Regions from separate parts of the Halobacillus sp. H74 genome, predicted to be linked through region 3. Evidence: riboswitches for the same ligand, from Rfam matches in the RefSeq annotation. Region 3 holds a riboswitch; each other region holds the start of a gene.
The links. A riboswitch is a leader RNA that binds a small molecule or an ion and turns the genes downstream of it on or off. The one in region 3 is predicted to bind thiamine pyrophosphate.
Positions count from the first base shown of each region.

Region 1: another riboswitch for thiamine pyrophosphate. It lies ahead of ACTWPX_RS06160 (YkoF family thiamine/hydroxymethylpyrimidine-binding protein); the one in region 3 lies ahead of ACTWPX_RS16515 (thiamine phosphate synthase).
Region 2: another riboswitch for thiamine pyrophosphate. It lies ahead of thiT (energy-coupled thiamine transporter ThiT); the one in region 3 lies ahead of ACTWPX_RS16515 (thiamine phosphate synthase).

Region 1 is NZ_JBQQCI010000002.1:557,085-561,729, reverse strand. It holds gene ACTWPX_RS06170 (ABC transporter ATP-binding protein) at 1-1,291, opposite strand, end outside; gene ACTWPX_RS06165 (ECF transporter S component) at 1,288-1,866, opposite strand; gene ACTWPX_RS06160 (YkoF family thiamine/hydroxymethylpyrimidine-binding protein) at 1,866-2,465, opposite strand; TPP riboswitch at 2,559-2,662, opposite strand; gene ACTWPX_RS06155 (hypothetical protein) at 2,929-3,318, shown strand; gene ACTWPX_RS06150 (PH domain-containing protein) at 3,539-3,985, shown strand; gene ACTWPX_RS06145 (YrhK family protein) at 4,128-4,427, shown strand; gene ACTWPX_RS06140 (hypothetical protein) at 4,565-4,645, shown strand, end outside.
Region 2 is NZ_JBQQCI010000008.1:30,832-35,476, reverse strand. It holds gene yfkAB (radical SAM/CxCxxxxC motif protein YfkAB) at 1-831, opposite strand, end outside; gene ACTWPX_RS16940 (SDR family oxidoreductase) at 1,078-1,986, shown strand; gene ACTWPX_RS16935 (alpha/beta hydrolase) at 1,940-2,689, shown strand; TPP riboswitch at 2,781-2,881, shown strand; gene thiT (energy-coupled thiamine transporter ThiT) at 2,967-3,533, shown strand; gene ACTWPX_RS16925 (phospholipase D family protein) at 3,783-4,645, shown strand, end outside.
Region 3 is NZ_JBQQCI010000007.1:160,777-165,421, forward strand. It holds gene ACTWPX_RS16500 (thiazole synthase) at 1-443, opposite strand, end outside; gene thiS (sulfur carrier protein ThiS) at 446-649, opposite strand; gene thiO (glycine oxidase ThiO) at 633-1,766, opposite strand; gene ACTWPX_RS16515 (thiamine phosphate synthase) at 1,759-2,361, opposite strand; TPP riboswitch at 2,516-2,627, opposite strand; gene ACTWPX_RS16520 (copper amine oxidase) at 3,122-4,459, opposite strand.

The DNA.
Region 1 (4,645 bases), on a different contig from region 3:
GCCGCCGCTTTTGTCCCTGACTCAACAAGAAAGGGTGTTGATTTTCCAGGCCTTCTAAACGGCAGAGTTGTAGTGTGTCATGAACCACTTCTTGTAAACGACTCTCATGTACACCTTCCACTTTCAGGCCGAATGCTACCTCTTCGAAAACCGAATCAGTGATGAATTGGTGTTCAGGATTTTGAAATACATAACCGATTTCGCTGCGCAACTGTTGTTCGCTCCATTTGCTTAAAGTACGATCATGCAAAGTGATCTTTCCGCTTGAAGGTTTCGTGATGCCTGCCAGCAGTTTGGACAAGGATGTTTTCCCGGTGCCATTTGCCCCGACAATAGCAATCCATTCTTTCTTATGAATAGCCAAATCAATGCCGTTTAAAATCTTTTTCCAACCAATATTGCGTGTTGCCAGCCATTTTTCTGTTTGCTCTGCAGTCTTTTCTCCAACAACAGGAAAATCACCGCCTGAGGCCACATAGTCAGCGATCGTTAACGGAAGATCCCCACACCAGTTATGACTTAGGGCCTGTTTTGTAGCATATGGCAAAGATATACCATGTTGTTGCAGGGCAGGGGCAGAATGAAGCAACCCTTCCTGAAGAGACCCATCATAATATACACTGCCGTCCATTTGTAAAATGAAAACACGGTCAAGGATTTCAACCCAGCCTTCCAGTTGATGTTCGATTACGACCAGGGTCAAGGAAAGATGTTGTTTCAGGTATCTCAGCAAATCGATGAATTCCCGGGTCGCGATTGGGTCGAGGTTTGCTGTCGGCTCATCCAAAATGAGTACCTCAGGTTCCATCGCTAGCACACAGGCGAGTGCCAGCTTTTGTTTTTGCCCCCCAGAGAGTTGTGCGATCGTTTTTTCTTTATATTCAAACAAACCTACCCATGTTAAGACTTCCTCGACTTTTGCTCTCATAGCATTTAATGGCATAGATAAATTTTCTAATCCAAAAGCGACTTCATCTTCCACTGTGAGCATACAAAATTGTGTTTCAGGATCTTGGAAGACGACACCAATATGCTTGGAAATTTCACCTGGTTGATAATCGTTTGTTCTCTTTCCGTGTACCCATACTTCCCCACTCATCTCTCCATCAAGTTCTCTCGGGTATAGTCCATTCAAACAATGGGTGAAGGAACTTTTTCCAGAACCGCTTGGACCGAGGATCAGCATATCATCACCCTCCATTATGGAAAGCGAGACATCCTGCAGCACCGGTGTTACACAATCTTCATAAGAAAGAGTCAGGTTCTCTGTACGTAGGATTTGTTTAGTCATGCTGCTCGTTGCTTTCTGCGTTCTTTTCCTAAGGCAAAGCTTGAGAGTACTCCCGTTTTTGCCAGAGAGTCACTGAGTGCTTTTCCTAGGACGCCTGAAATTAGCGCACCACTGATGATGCGGACAATGAACATGGCCAGTACATAACCGGTACTTAATGCAGCGAAGCCTGAGAGGAAGTAACCCCATACGAAACTGAAGACGGCAGCCATCATACCGGCGAGCATCAAAGTGAATAAATCATAGCGTTTATAACGGGTCATTGCGAACGCCGATTCTGCTCCAAGACCCTGGATCATCCCAGTTACCATCAATATCGGTCCCACCGCATTACCAAGCAACACTTCGACAGTGGCAGCAATTGTTTCTGATAAAAAGGCAGCACCGGGTTTGCGGATAATATAGGCAGCGATGATGGATACAATGAACCAAATCCCGAAGATGAAATCATAGCCGATAGGTCCGAAAAAACCGACAAGAATTTTCCCCACAGGTAGAAACGCGAGGTAGACGACGGCGAATACAACAGAAAGTACGGACATGACGACAATCTCTTTAAGCTTCCAGCTATTCATCATTCAGTCTCCTTATGTGAAGGACTGTTGGCTGATACAGTGACCGTCATCACCGTATGCGAAGAACCGCTTGCTTCTGTTTCACGAAAGACATCTTCAAGCCCTGTGAAAATATCATGCGTATCCCCGTCCAGTCTTGTTGAATAATGAGCAGGGGAGACTTCAACCCCTTTTGATTTCATGGCTTCTATTTGTGCGTAAATGGTATCCATATAATCACCGCCGCCCATAGGATATAATGAAAATTTAGCCGCAATCGGCAGGCGGAGGCCCGTTACATTCGTTTCATTCAGACGTTCAGACGACTCATCCATATACACATCTCCGGATGTATCTCCAGGGCATCCGATCGAAAAAGTACCTTGAAACGCTACGTGGACACCAGTTTTCGCGATATGCAAAAGAATTGCTTTCGTTACATCAAAAACGTGTTCCATTCGCCCTCTCACAGTTGTAGTCACATCATCGGTATGCAGCCATACTTTTGATGTATCGACCTCTTTCAAACTATCCATAATGTACGTAACAAACTGATCGGACATCGGGTGCACCGAAAAGGAGCAGCCCACAATACGAGAATTTTCACATACTTGATTCATTTTTATTCCTCCTTTTTTTAAAGCACAAAAAAACTGCATCCCATGGGAATGCAGTCCAACTATCGAAAAAGGAAGAACCTTGAAGGTCTTCGGCGAGAGCCGACTGCACTTCCCCACGCTAGTATTATCTAGTTCGGGTGCCAAGGGTCGGAATTATTTCCTCTCAGCCGCGTTACGCAGCTCCCCTAGTGCTAATCAATGGTTATGCAGTTATCGTACTTTGATTTCATAGTAGCGGATGTCGCTGGATTTGTAAACGGTTTGTCTTCAAGAGTTTTATTTAGTCCCTTTCGCGGGTTCTGCTTGGGGGAAAAATCTCTGATCGTCGAAAAACTTGGGCGATGTATAGTTCTTCATTGAAATCCGCAAACAAATTTGTATGTTTCACCTGAGCACCTTGTCCACACTTAACACCTCCTGAAACATAGATTAGTAATAGTTTTATATGGAAGGAGGTGGTCATATGATAGGGCTGAAAACAGTATCGACTGGCGTATTAAGAAAAGAACCTGTCACTATATCCGCTGTCGTCAACCTTGTTAATACAGGGCTGAGTTGTGAACAAGTCGTCATTGAAGTATGGAATTGGAGTTCTTATTCAAATCCTGTACAATTGCCGGTATTAATCGGAAATAACCAGCCAGTTGACTTCCCATACTCTCTTCCCGCTGGTAACTTAGCTGTGATGTACACGAATCTTTCAGGAGTTTTATTCTACGAAGTACGTGTAACTTATGCGGAAGATACGAATATCGTTGTAAACAGTTTTGGCAGAAGTAATGCATTAGCTGCTCAAGAAGGGAACACAGTCTTGAATAATCAATTTGTGCAAATTGAGAGCGACTGCTCCTAGTAAATAAAGATAGGATGCTTCTTAAAATGGAGCATCTTTTTGATTTTGCGGATGTTTTAAAAAATTGGAGTAAAAAGTACCAGATTATTGAAACTATTTGTGGTTTTCCATCGTATTAATAATGAAAGCGATTGTACAAGACTTAGGAAAAAAGCCTGATACGGCACTGGATAAATGATTCTTTGTTTCAAAACCTAATCTCTATGGAAGGGGGACCGTTATGTATTTTCCTTCGAAAAAAGATTCCTGGTTAGCAATGATTCTATGGGGTGTTGTTCTAGTATGCCTGATAGATGGAATTTTCAACTTCCAATGGGGAGTTTACATGCTGCCGTCGCCACTTGATGGTTATTTTATGAAACTGGCAGTTCTGCTCATTATTAGCGGATCGTTATTGTGGGTCTGGTTCCGCACCGGGTACAAAATCGGGGAACAGTGGCTGATCGTCCATTTTGGTCCAATTAAGAAAAAGATTCCTTTAGAGGAAATAGGGAAAGTGTTTCCAAGCAAAGATCCATTCATTGCTCCCGCACTATCCGTAAACCGCTTGGAAATCCATTATGGCAATGGGCGTTATGTGAAAGTTTCTCCGAAAGATAAGGGGTTGTTCCTGAAACAATTAAGAGAAAAATTGACCCGCAAGGAGAGTCCTTATGATCATAGTTGAAAAGCTTATGAAAGCAGGAGGAAAGGAAATTCCTTATACTCACATCAAAAATGGTGGATCAAAAGTCTGCTTTATGCTGTCAGGAGGGTTCCTTTGATTTTTCTTCCGCTAATTCGGGTAACGAAAGAGTGGAGGTGTTCGTATGACAGAGGAAGTAGATGAACAGGAGCAAACAAAAGATGAATATGTAGACTTGAAGATGGGTAAACATGATGTATTTTTCAAAAAGAGTTATGAGATTCTCTACACCTTGAATGATTTCTTATTAGGGCTCTGGTTCCTGATCGGAAGTGTGTTTTTTTATTTTGAATCAACGAAAATGTGGGGAGTCACGCTATTTGTGCTGGGAAGTATTCAAATGCTGATCAGACCGACGATTCGTCTTGTCCATCGTTTTCATCTTCGTAAGATTTACTCCCAGGAGTATGAAAATAAACTATAACGAGATTGTGTTCTGGTAGAGATTGAACTTGGATTTTTCCAAAGCACTGCAAATTTGGCGATACAGGTGGATTTTTCAAATTTTTCCATTCGTGGTACGCTTTTCATAAAGCAACAAATAATAAAGGGTGAACCGTTTTGAGATTTTTCTTAGTTATCACTATGTTCATATTGCTCACTGGGTGCGGTGTTTCCAGCCAACCTGTCCAATCTATTGAA
Region 2 (4,645 bases), on a different contig from region 3:
CAGTCGTTTTAACATGTTCAAATCTTCCTCTGATGCGCTGCAAGGATAATAAGGTAAGGTTCCGAACAGCATCCAAGTGTCTTCATCACGGTGATCGAGAAGGCGGTTGATTCCTTCACGCATTTCTTCCAGACTCAATGTTTCCAAACTGCTGGCGAAATCGACAGGGTACATCGGATGAATTTCGTGTCTGGCACACTTCATTTCTTTGACATGATCATGGATAGATTCCAGATACGGGAAGGTCCGTTTGTTCAGCATCGTTTCCGCTGATACCATCACACCTTCTTCTGAAAGCCGCTGTGAATTTTCCACCATCCGATCGAAATATTTCTGCCGGTTTTCTTCGGAAGGCTTCCGTTCCATACGAGCGAAACCTGTATGAATGAATTCTTCAATCGTTCCCCAGTTATGTGAGATATGTAAAACATCAAGGTATGGAATGATCGGAATATATCGTTTGTAAGGGAGTGTCAAATTGGAGTTGATTTGTGTGCGCACTCCTCGTTCATGGGCATATTTCAACAATGGGAGAACATAGTTGTCGACAGACTTTTTCGACATCATCGGTTCACCGCCTGTAATACTCAATGTTCTCAGGTGAGGGATTTCATCGAGACGTTCACGGATCAGGTCCATTGACAATGCTTCCGGATCTTTCGCCTGCAGTGTATAGCCGACGGCGCAGTGTTCACAGCGCATGTTGCACAAGGTGGTGGTTGTAAATTCAATATTGGATAACTTCATTTCACCATGTTCCTGGACATCCATGTACGCTTCCCATGGATCATAGGAAGGAGTAAGCTCTTGAAGCTTCATGTCAGTACTCATAGGCTATGAAACTTCCTTTCTTTTAAAATTCGGTTGTAGACAAACCTTTCTCATTTTAACATTATTCAACCGAATACTATACCATTCCTTGCTTAAAACCTAAGTTAATATTCTTATGAATAAGTAAGCGATAACTGGTGTGGAGAGAGGGGGGATGTTGGTGATGGCCAATTTCAATAAAAAGGAGATTTGGTGTGTGATAGCGAACAATAGGGGGTAAAGCAAGGAATAAAGGAGAGTAGTTGAATGAGCCAAACCGTTTTGATCACCGGATCTTCCAGTGGGTTCGGTTACCATACCGCTATTAAATGTGCAGAAAAAGGATTTAAGGTCATCGCGACGATGAGGAATATGGAGAAAGCCTCTGTATTTGAAGATGAGACCCTGGCCCCGGAAATCAGAAGTCTGATTGAAGTCTGGGCATTAGATGTAACGGATATAGATTCTATAAAGCGATTCGAACAACAACTGGAGAGCCTGGATAGGCTGGACGTACTCGTGAACAATGCGGGCTTTGCGATTGGTGGTTTCCTCGAACAAGTACCGCTGGAAGCTTACCGACGCCAATTTGAAACGAATGTATTCGGGGTGATCGGTGTCACCAAAGCTGTGCTCCCTTTGATGAGGAGACAAGGACGGGGGAAAATCTTTAACGTAAGCAGTGTCAGTGGACTGATCGGCTTCCCCGGCCTATCCGCCTATGTATCATCTAAACATGCACTCGAAGGACTATCAGAAAGTCTACGCTTTGAAGTCCGGCCTTTTGGTATTGATGTAGCATTGATTGAACCAGGTTCTTATCAGACGAACATCTGGTCCTCTGGCATGGAATTGCCTGAGACTGTCCATGATCCTGATTCGCCATATTCAGACTACACGAAAGGTCTATGGAGTGCTTTGAATGAAGAGTCCCATGAAAAGCCGGGTAAGGTAGCTGATTTTATGGCAGACCTTATGCAAAAGGAGCAGCTGTCTAAACTCCGTTATCCGATTGGAGCCGGGGTAAGGATGAATGTGTTTATGAAACGAATCCTTCCGTGGCGGTGGTTGGAGAGAACAGTGTTGAAAAAAATACTTGGAACCGAAAAAGCGGAAGGAGAGAAGAGATATGGAACAAAGCATCGTAATGAATGGAGCGGAAGACATACGGTTTGAAGGGAATGAGGTGGGCATTCTGCTCTGCCACGGGTTTACAGGCACGACTCAGAGTATGAGGTCTTTAGCGGAAGCTTATGCGAGAGAAGGCTACACCGTCCATTGTCCTCGTTTGAAAGGTCATGGGACGACCCCTGAGGATATGGAATCTACTTCTTATAAGGAGTGGATCCGCTCTGTGGATGAAGCATACCAGTGGCTGACTGAGAGGTGTTCCACTGTTTTCGTTGCCGGATTATCGATGGGTGGTGCGCTTGCCTTGTATATAGCAAGTCAGTATGAAGCAGTCAAAGGGGTCATTCCCATTAACGCCGCCATCCAAATCCCGGCCTTTGAAAGCAGTATTTCATCGGAAGAGCGGTTTTTGGATGCCATCGGATCGGATATTAAAGACCAGGGGAGTCATGAACTTGCCTATGATCGCACCCCGGTTAAATCGATTCAAGAGCTTGTTCATCTGATGGACCAAGTAAAAGAGCGACTGGATGCTATTCATTGTCCCATCATGATTTTCGTTTCAGATGAAGACCATGTCGTACCACCGAATAATTCAGAAGTGGTTTTTGATTCCGTCTTTTCGGAGCATAAAGAAATCATTCACTTAGAAAACAGTTACCATGTTGCGACACTGGATTACGACCAGGATTTAATCATAGAAAGAAGCCTTGAATTTTTCCAGATGTACACGAATACTAAAGGCTGAGATAAGAGTATTTCCGGGGCAATAAGATAATCTTTGTAATTAATCCGAAAGTCTATTATAATAGTAGACAAATCAAGAAAAGTAACGGTATAAAGCCTTCAAGGGGAGCCTTCTGGCTGAGAGTGAACTCTTCGTTCTTACCCTTCGAACCTGTCAGTTAATACTGACGCAGGGATGGCGGCTTTTTTGATGGTGCAATGCATTTGGGACTCCTCCATCAGGAAGCTTCCCTATTTGGCATTGCTTTTTTTGTGTCTTTCTACAGGAGGTAGGTCAGATGAGGAATCGTCGTGTTTTATTTTTAGTAGAAATCGCTATTTTTTCAGCATTAGCGTTGTTGTTGGATATTTTACCTTTTCTATCTTTCAAGTTATGGGCGCAAGGGGGATCCATATCCCTTGCAATGGTGCCTGTGTTCATCATGGCATTCAGGTGGGGAATCAAAGGTGGCATGGCCACAGGCGTCTTATTAGGAATCTATCAAATCTTAACAGGAGCCTATATCATTACGCCGGTACAGACGATTTTAGATTATATCATCGCCTTTGCTGTCATCGGGGTAGCGGGATTTGTTGCCAAACCATTGTGGAAAGCGATTAAAGCCAAAGAGTCGAAAGCATTGGTTGGCTGGATCGTATTTGGCTGCTTCGTAGGGAGTTTGCTACGCTTTATCGGTCACTTTACTGCCGGGATTGTTTTTTACGGGGAATTTGCTCCGGAAGGACAACCGGTGTGGCTCTACTCACTCGTCTATAACGGGGGATATATGTTGCCTGCTTTTATTTTAAGTAGTATTGTGGTCAGTCTGTTATTTGTGCAGCGACCTAAATTATTGATGCATTAAGCCGTTGAGGCAGGATAAAAGAATTTTTCCACTAGGAAACCCGAACGAAAAATCGTTCGGGTTTTCTTTATGAAGAAATAAATGCATACGCCGCTCCGGCAACATACTTCACTTCTTTTTATGTTAGAAATTTCAGGTCATAAATGAGAGGAAGCCAACACTGAAATTCGACAAATTTTGTTTGAGAGGTTTGAAATGAAGGGGGATGGTGAAAATAACTAAGCGCTCTAAAAAGTGGAGGGGATTGTTGTGCAGCGTTTGAAAAGATTTTATAAAAGCAAGTGGTTTTGGATTGTACTTATCTTTCTAATTATTATCAGTTTGACGATTGCGTATCATACATCGTGGAAATCACTCCCGGAAGGGGTTTCCTATGAGGGGGAAGAACACTCCATGGACAGTGTGGAGTTTTTCCGGGATTTGACCTATGAGAATGACGAAGGGGAAACCGTTCATGAGTTGGAAATTTTTGAAGAAATCAACCGGACGATCTCTGAAGCTGAGGATTTTATCGTTGCGGACATGTTTTTGTTCAATGGATATACCAGTGGAAAACATGACTTTCCTAAGATCTCAAAGAATCTCGTAGACGCGATCCTCAAGAGGAAAGAAGAAGTGCCAGATTTAAAAGTGGTATTTATTACAGATAAGATCAATACGGTTTATGGATCTTATGAATCAGAAACGATCCGCCGTCTGGAAGATGGTGGCGTGGATGTTGTATTAACGAACCTGGATCAGCTGCGTGATTCCAACCCTGTTTATTCCAGCGTTTGGCGCGTGTTTTTTTCCTGGATGGGGACAGGGGATGATGGGTGGATCAAAAATCCATTTTCCAAAGAAGCTCCTGAGGTAACATTGAGGTCCTATATGAAATTGTTGAATATCAAAGCGAACCATAGAAAATTATTAGTTACTGAGAATTCGGCCATCGTTTCAACAGCTAACCCACATGATGCCAGTGGTTTTCACGAAAATGTAGCATTTAAGATGGATGGTCCGATCATTAAAGATATATTAGAAGCGGAAGAAGCGGTAGTGAATTATTCAGGTGAGGCAGATTTCCCTGACTATGAAGGTCGTAGCTGGGAGGAACAGGAAGGTCCGCTTAC
Region 3 (4,645 bases):
GCATGAACGCCCTCCTCTTCTAAACGCTTGACTAATACAACGTCATCAGAGGTGTATGTCAACACTGTGAATCCTTCACTTAAAAGTTGTACAGACGCTTTCATCGTTTCAAAAGGATCAGGAAGCAAAGTTTTATCACAACCGATCACTTCTACTTTAATCATGTCACACAACCCGGATGCATAAGCAAGACGAGCCATCCGCACGGCTTCTTCAGCATTTTTTGCTCCAGCTGTATTCGGAAGTAATGAGTACTTTTCTAGATCAAGTGCTTCCAGCAAGTTAGGCTCATCAGCATCAAAAATGTTCATCCTTCTTACTGTGAAGGTCAATATCTCAGTCTCTGAAGCTTCCACTGCTTCTTTCTGCATTTTGAAACTAGGGTATTTGCCAGTCCCTAACATCAATCGTGAATGGAAATGTTTAGCACCTATTTTTAACATGATTATCCTCCTCCTACAAAATGAACAATTTCAACAGCGTCTCCATTGGAGAGCTTTGTGGTTTCATAAACATTTTTACTGATGATTTCCCGATTAACTTCCACAACCGAAAACACTTTCTTCACTTTATATACATCGAGCAAATCAGCCACTGTCGTTTCCTGTTCTGATAACTGCAGGTCTTTCCCATTAACGCGAATATTCATAACGGCTGCCTCCTTCTCTTTGAAAGCGTTCCGGTGAGAACATTTCCTTAAGCACATTAGGAACTGTCTTTCCTGAAATCATGTCTTTGATGATTTGGCCGGTGGCAGGAGCTAGCAAGATTCCATTACGATAATGACCGGTGGCAAAATACAGCCCCTCCATTTCAGGATGCTCACCGATGATCGGCCTGCCATCGACAGAACCTGGCCTAATCCCTGACCAACATCCATGGAATGCTTCCTCTTGTAAATCAGGGAAAATGGAGAATACATCATTCATCAATTTTGATAACCCCCCAGCTGTTGTGGTCGTGCTTCGGTCCTCAGGAATGGTAGTCGCCCCGATCACAAGGCGTCCATCCAGCTTTGGCACGAGGTAAAAATTGCGGAAGAATAAGGTTTCATTTACAAAGTGCCTGTTAGGTTTGATGGAAAAACATTCGCCTTTTGTCGGAACCATAGGGTTTGAAAGACTAGTTCCAGTAAACCAACGACCGCTTTCAGCCCCTGAAGCCACTACAATCTTTTCAGCAGTGAGTGAACCATTTTCAAGGTGGACTTTAAAAGACCCTTTTGATTTTTCTATCCTTACTACCTCATTATTCTCAAGCAGATCTCCACCATGAGCTAACGCCCCTCGCTTAAAGGCTTCACAAGCTTGTGTGGGTTCAACATGTCCATCCTCTTTCATGAATAATGCTCCAGATGCTTTTTTTGTAACGGCAGGTATCCGCTCTCTTAGCTGGTGACCCGAAAGATACATTAAGTCAGGAAACAGGTCCCTTTTTGCGAGCAAATCATCGTGATGTCGTGGATCTATAGCAATTTCCAGCATCCCGAATTGTGAAAAGCTGATATCTATTCCTGTTTGTGCGTATAAGTCCGTACTTAATTTTTTATACAGATTTCTGCTATTCTCACAAAACTGGTGAAAAGCACCTGCTTCTTTATTTTCTGTATGCACCCCGAGCATGCCGGCAGCTGCCTTTGTCGCTCTATTGCCACTTGTATTCTTTTCCACCACTAACGAAGAATGGCCACTTTCACTCAAATAATAGGAAACCGAATGACCTATGATTCCCCCACCGATAACCAACGTATCTATGTGCTTATCCATCATAAAGCCCCTTCCTTTTGTAACGATCCGCCGCTTCCAGAGGATCTTCAGCACTGAATATCCCAGACATGACCGCGATCCCTTCCACCCCTATCGCAGTCAATTCTTTCACTTTTCCAGGATCAATTCCCCCGATTGTCACCACTGGAATACTGAGCACCCCAGTAAGGTTGGCGACGTTTCCGATTCCTCTAGGAGCCCTTCCTTTTTTACTGCTTGTGGAATAAACGTGGCCATACATGACATAATCCGCTCCTTCCTCTTCTGCTTGTATAGCTGCATCTATGGTATGTACAGATACACCTATAGTGAGATGCGGATAGATTTTCCTTACCTTGTTGACTGCTGCCCCATTTTCCGGAAGATGAAGATGATCAATCCCCGCCAAACCCGCAACATCCATATGTTTATGAACACAAAGCTTCTGTTTAGGAACTCCACTTTCCAGCAAGTTCCTTACAAAAGAAAGATACCCAGAAACCGTCTTTTGTTTTTCCCTCAGAATGATGAGGTCAACAACCTCTGCCAAATCAAGAATGGTTCTTACCAAATCTGTTTCTTCCATTTCTCCATTAGTAACGGCAACTAATTTCACAACCTCACCTCCTCAACAGGAATATAAAAGCCATCTCCCACACTCGCAGAGCTAAACAAAATTTTTAACCAAAAAAATGCCACCTTCCCGGAGGAAAGTGGCATGACCTATTTTATTACCAACATGAAAATGCATCCATTTCACGTGTGAAAATACAAAGGCTTTGTCACTTTCCTCCGCTGGTTTTAATGCCAGTTCAGGTTCAAAGAGTCTCGAAGTTCCACTTCAATCTCAGCCTTTAAGTAAAGGCACCCCTAGTGAGTAATTCATTAAATTTTATTGTTGTCACTTTAACCTTACAATATTTTGAAAGTTCCGTCTACCGTAAGTAAGTATCTTTTCGGTCAATTCTACTTCATTCATCTAATAAAGCCAACCGAAAAACTTAAAATCATATTACTGAACTTATCATCGATTACAGGAAATCTGATTGTGATTCTCATCAAAAATGCCCGCTTCAAAAAAGTGACCATTGAAAAAACCTTTTCAATCTGGAGGAGCTGTTAAAGTTTATTGTTGCTTCTCACGAATCGATTGTCGATGGAGGCTTGCTGCGAGCATCACCCACCGAACGCTCATGGACGTGTAAGAGCCCGTATGTCTCATCGAAATAAAAAAGCCGAGTTGAACGATAAAATCGTCCTACTCGGCTTTTTCTTTGATGCATAACTCAGAAAGTTGCAGTTCTCAGTAGACTATCAAAATAGGCGGTTTAGCATTTAGATCCTTTATTCAACGTTGCATTGGTTAAAGCTCAGGATTACTGCTGTTTAGATTGTTTGCGGAGGAAGACACCTGCCGCTGCGATTGCTGCAAGAATGGATGCATACAACCAGATGTTGCTATCTGACGCTGTGCCGCCCATGCCTGTATCCGGCATTTCCTCTGGCATTTCTTCACCCATGAACTTATCAGGGTATGCACCTACAATCCCAGTGGAAAGAGCTTTAGATGCACCGAACATATGAGCATAAGAATCTCTTAGAGTCATGTAGGTTTTCTCATAGTCTTCAGCTGCATATTGATCAAACGTATTGAACAAGTAATCGGCATGTTGCTGCAGACTTGGAGCCAGTTTATCTGCACTTATCTCGCCTTTAGTACCTTGCTCAAGGAACTTAGCGAATGTTTCACGATAATCTTCCAACGCTTTCATGGCTTCTTCTTTCTTCACTTCATCATCATTTCCTGTCGCTTTTACATAAGAAACGAAGTCATCGATGTGCTGTGTCCATATGTCATTGAACTGGGAACCAGCTTCTTCACCAAAGATGGACGTAATCGCTTTCGTCAAGTCTTCTGTATTATTTGAAAGAGCTTTAGCGGATGCTTCAAAATCTTCTGATCCATCAAGACCATTTTGCATCGCCATCGTAGCTAGTCCAACATGTTCACTCAAAAGGTGGTTCAGGTTAGAACGAAGGTCGGCAGCTGGAGTGACAGTTTTCGTATTGTTGAATTTATCCGGGAATTGATTAACGATGGCACTAGACATCCCTTTACTTACGCCATACATATGCTCAATGGCTTTACGCTCTTTCATATACGCTTCTTCATAATCACCTGCTACATATGCATCAAAAGCACCGATCAACTGGTTGACGTGCATTTGCAAGCCTTCAGCAAGACCATCTGCTTTTAAGCGGTTTCCGGTCGCTTCTGAAATAAATTCAGAGAAGTCCTCACGATACTGGTTCAATTCATCCAATGCCATTTGTTTTGCTTCTTCATCTTCATTTCCTGTCGCTTTCACATAATCGACGAAGTAACCAATGTGAGAAGACCACATCTCATTGAACTTCTCACCAGCCTCTTTGCCATATACAGATTCAATAGCAGCTGTGAGGTCATCAGTGTTGGATGATAAAGCAGCAGCAGATTGTTCAAAATCCGATGCACCCTCTGCTCCTTTTCTCATTGTTTCAACAGCCAGGTATGCATGCTCACTGAACAAGTTGTCCAGCTGGGATCGCAACTCTACTGCTTCCGTTTGAGTTTGTGGAATCTTATGTTCTTCAGCGTTCACGATATCCAAAGACGTAGGGAGTAACAGACTTGCACTCATTGGTACGACTAATAGAGCTTTTTTGAAATTCATGATTCATTCATCTCTCCTTCGTTTTTGTTTTTTCACATAGCTATCGGACAGGTATCATTTATGGATCACTTTTTTATGAAAAAAATTAACTTTTCTCTCGTTTGCTGTCTTTTTTCCTGTGTTGACAGGGTTTATGGAAATAAATGATAACCCTCGGAATTTTTCAGCAGATCAGAGGGAGAGAAA